2 regions of the Shewanella sp. 553 genome follow, and region 1 is predicted to be linked to the other one. Evidence: predicted binding sites of a transcription regulator. Region 1 holds the regulator's gene; the other holds the start of a gene.
What was found. The regulator ArgR, encoded in region 1, controls arginine synthesis, uptake and breakdown. The targets are predictions, from matches to a motif close to ANTGAATANNTATTCANT.

Region 1 (2,414 bases):
CACCACATCAGCACCTTCTAGTGCTGGTGTTGGGTCTTCGCCCGCGAACCCTTTGACTTCAACCGCTGTAGGGATGTGGCTTAAGTCAACCGCAACACCAGGGGTCACTGGCGCGATATCGTAAAGGGATAATTTAGAGCCGGCAGGCAATTGAGTTTTAAGTAGTAGAGCAAGAGCCTGGCCAATACCACCAGCGGCACCAAGTACAGCAACTTTCATAGTTATCTCCGTTAATTCTTGGTTATTATGTGACATAGATCTAAATTTACAGATGGCGCAACATTACTTCAATCACACCAATAATTCAATTATCCCTTAGTCGTGTAGCAAGATATTTTATAAATAGCCGAGGTAAAGTGCATGTATTAACGATTACTCAATGGCTTTTTGTAGCGAAAATAAATCCACATTCGAACCATTCCAATGTAAAATAACCCTATTAAATGAGGCAGGTATCCGCTAATCATTATGCAACATCGACAACAGAGCACAAAGTGACAAGTGAATTTTTATTCACAACGACCGAATAATGCTTGACTTACTTTGCATAGCTATTCACAATGAGTCAATTTCACGGATAATGAATGCGAAAGCTATGCAAGCTAATAAAAACCAAGAAGAACTCGTCAAAACCTTTAAGGCAATTTTAAAAGAGGAGCGCTTTGGATCTCAGAGTGAAATCGTCACCGCACTTCAAGCTGAAGGTTATAACAATATTAACCAATCGAAAGTCTCGCGCATGCTCAGTAAGTTCGGCGCTGTGCGTACACGCAACGCCAAACAAGAGATGGTTTACTGCCTCCCCGCAGAGCTAGGGGTTCCGACGGCTGGCAGCCCACTGAAAAACCTTGTACTGGATGTAGACCATAATCAATCTATGATTGTGGTAAGAACCAGCCCAGGAGCAGCACAGTTAATCGCTAGACTGCTGGATTCTATAGGTAAGCCTGAAGGTATATTGGGAACGATTGCTGGTGATGACACGATTTTCATCTGCCCATCGAATATTCAAGAAGTGGATAAAACATTAAACACAGTAAAGTCATTATTTAACTATGCAGATTAATTGACGGCGGTCTGCTATCTCGCATGTTGTATTATTAATCGTATTGTCACTTATCCAATCTCGAAAGAGTCACTTTTCGAGATATTAAATATTCAAAAAACTGATACTAGTGAGTTAACAGCCATCAGCTCGGCTTAGCAGATAAGAGACGCCAATGGCGTCTTTTTTATCGCGTTGCTATCACGCTTATTCAGCCATTAACAACTGCTTCGCCATGGTAAGCATTACTTAAAGCCCTAAGCCTAGATATAAAAATGCCGATAAGAGAAACTTATCGGCATTTAATCAGCATGCAAGATGTTATCGCTTTTTACGCTTGTCCAGCTTAGAAAACAGGCCAACTAGAGCCTATTCTAGCCGAGTCGAATTTTATTGCAGTCAGCTTTGTATGACTACTGGTTTGGCGCACAATTTTGCATCACTACATCAATACACAAGCTGCATTGACATACTTGGTCACGGTGGTTAATCAGCAGCCCATTGGCACTACACTTACGCAATTCACTCACCGTTTTCGGCGGCAGCCAGTTGCATAAAATCCAGCGAAGGCGCAAAAAAAGCCGAGCCTGTTAGTGCTTGAGTAAAGTGCATTAAGTGATCATGATTACCCGCTCCGTCACCGTGGATCATACTCTGGAGCATTTTTTCAAAATTCTCCGAATTACGGCACAGCGCGATAAACATCAATCCCTGCTCTTTCATTGAGCCATAAGGCATACTCTGCCTTAAGATCTCCATCGAACGTCCTTGGCTATCTTTCAGATTAACCCGCTTAGTATGGCTAGTGAGTGGTTTGTCCTGCGAAGCATATTCGATATTATCAATCTTAGTTCTGCCGATGATATCTTCTTGCTTTTTCTGAGGAAGTCGGTTCCATTTGCTTAAGTTGTGCGCGTACTTTTGTACATGCACATAACTGCCAGAACGAAATGTGGCGTCTTCATCGCCCACTAACGCCACATCTTGGCGATGACGCCCTTTGGGGTTTTCAGTGCCATCGACAAAACCGGTAAGGTCCCGCGTATCCATAAACTGAAAACCGCGCTCTTCATCCACCAGTTCAACCAAACCTTCAAACATCTGGCACACTTCATTTGCCACAAGATGCAAGATGTCATAACGATCGCAGCGAAGGTGAATAAAGAGGTCATACTCGTGGGCTGGCGCGTCTCGATTATCGGCATTCATCGCTGGAAACGGTTTCAATTGAACCGGACGGACCTGCGGATACAAGCTGTCCCAATAATTTGCGCCAATCGCGATAAAGCCATTAAAGGCGCTATCGGCATATTGGTCCGATAACTCATAAATGTACTGCGCAACATTGGCCACACAAGGACGTAATTGA
Region 2 (2,414 bases), 1.2 Mb from region 1:
TAGATGCTGTATAAAATGCGCCCTCTTTGTGTGCCTCGGGCGACGGCCATATTCGAGGTACATTAATGCTCGAGCGTTAAATTGTTTTTGGAGAAGATTGACATGTCAAGAGTATGCCAAGTTACTGGCAAGAAGCCGATGGTTGGTAACAACCGTTCGCACGCTAAGAACGCGACTCGTCGTCGTTTTTTACCTAACCTACAGAACCATCGTTTCTGGTTAGAAGACGAAAAGCGTTTCGTTCAACTACGTGTATCTACTAAAGGTATGCGTATTATCGATAAGAAAGGTATCGAAGTTGTTGTTAAAGAACTTCGTGCCCGCGGCGAGAAGGTGTAATAAACCATGGCTAAAGCTAAAGGTAACCGTGAGAAGATCAAGCTAGTTTCTAGCGCTAAAACTGGTCATTTCTACACGACTGAGAAAAACAAACGTAACATGCCAGAAAAAATGGAAATCAAGAAATTTGATCCAGTTATTCGCCAGCACGTTATGTATAAAGAAGCGAAAATCAAGTAACTCTTGATAACGTTTTTTTGAAAAGCCCCTACTTGTAGGGGCTTTTTTTTGCCCTTTTACCTTCCAGTATCCCGACTCGCCACTGTCGTTGTTTAGCTCTCCCTGCATACAAAACTCCCCAACATCATCTTCAAATTCATCGATTCGCTTAAGCTTTACCTCACCTTATTGATAGTCTGACTCCAATGCTTATATATTTTTGCTATTCCATTGAGCAGTTCAACAATGAGTCTACTATCTACTTAAAGGGGGGGAGATGAGCTAATTGTATAAAATGAAAACAAATGCTTTTAAAGTGAATTTAAATGCAATATTATCGGGTTGTTATTCTAATGTGGTCAAGATTGCTTACCCATTTATTGTTATTTAGAGGTCATACGTGCGCACTACTGAACTGGTCGATGGATTTCGTCATTCTGCATCTTATGTCAATGCACATAGGGGCAAAACATTTGTGGTGATGTTGGGTGGAGAAGCATTGGCGCAAAACCAATTTCGCTCCATCATCAATGATATCGCGTTACTGCATAGTCTTGGGATCAAGATCGTGTTGGTGCATGGCGCGCGACCACAAATTGATGCCGCCTTAAAGCAACAGCAGTTGATGCCCGAATACTATAACGGGGTACGTATTACCGATGAAGACTCGTTTAAAGTGATTAAACAGGTGGTCGGTGGTTTGCAGCTCGATATTACCGCGCGGCTGTCGATGAGTTTAAGTAATACCCCTATGCAAGGTGCGCAGATTAACGTGGTTAGCGGTAATTTTGTTATTGCTCAGCCGCTGGGCGTCGATAACGGTGTCGATTACTGCCTAAGTGGCAAAGTGAGAAGGATTGATGTTCAGGGCCTACGGCGTCAATTAGACAACCATGGCATCGTCTTATTAGGCCCTGTGGCAGCATCGGTGACGGGTGAGAGTTTTAACCTCACCGCCGAAGAGGTTGCCACCCAAATTGCCGTGAAGCTCAAAGCCGATAAGATGATTGGTTTTAGCGCCGAAAAAGGCATCTTAGATAGTGATGGCGAAGTGCTGGCGGAGTTAATGCCAACCGATGCACAGCGCATCTTATCTGAGCAGAGCGAAAACGATGATTGGTGTGTGGCCACTCGGGCTTTTTTACAGGCGAGTATTGATGCCTGTCGTAACGGAGTAGCCCGTTGTCACTTTGTCAGTTATCTCGATGATGGCGCACTGTTGCAGGAGTTGTTTTCACGCGATGGCATCGGCACGCAAATCGTGACAGAGAGTGCAGAGCGTTTACGTAGAGCGACGATCTCTGATATTGGTGGGGTGCTAGATTTAATCCGCCCACTGGAGCAAAGCGGTATTTTAGTGCGTCGCTCCCGTGAACAGCTTGAGATGGAGATTGAGCAGTTTATGCTGATTGAGCGTGACGGCTTAGTGATTGGTTGCGCCGCGCTGTACCCGTTTGAGGAAGATAATGCCGGAGAATTTGCGTGTTTGGTGGTGCATCCTGACTATCGTGATGCCGACAGGGGGAGCGTACTGCTAAAAAATATTATTGGTCAGGCTAAGGTTCGCGGTTATTCTCGTTTGTTTGCTTTGACGACTCGCAGCATTCATTGGTTTTTAGAGCATGGTTTCGAGATTGTCGAGGTCGATGCGCTGCCCAATAAGAAGAAGCAACTGTATAATTATCAACGTAAGTCTAAGATATTGGCACTCGATTTATAGTCAGTATATCCACAAAAAAACCACGCTTTGACGTGGTTTTTTGTGTTATTTAGACTGGTATCGTCCGTCATTTAATCAGTGTTGGCGCCTTTTTAATAGCATATCTATGCTAAAGATAACCAGTGCGCTCCAGATGAAGGCGAAGGTGATGCCTTTTTCTAAATCGAACGGTTCATTAAATAGACTAACGGCCAAA

Region 2: a site for ArgR is predicted at 814-831, ahead of argA (amino-acid N-acetyltransferase). Genes of this name have one in related genera too.

The regions. Positions count from the first base shown of each region.
Region 1 is NZ_CM181701.1:769,758-772,171, reverse strand. Features, by position in the region: gene mdh (malate dehydrogenase) at 1-219, opposite strand, end outside; gene argR (transcriptional regulator ArgR) at 596-1,066, shown strand; gene AC5YBZ_RS03485 (Dyp-type peroxidase) at 1,568-2,414, opposite strand, start outside.
Region 2 is NZ_CM181701.1:3,587,716-3,590,129, reverse strand. Features, by position in the region: gene rpmB (50S ribosomal protein L28) at 103-339, shown strand; gene rpmG (50S ribosomal protein L33) at 346-519, shown strand; gene argA (amino-acid N-acetyltransferase) at 899-2,218, shown strand; gene rarD (EamA family transporter RarD) at 2,294-2,414, opposite strand, start outside.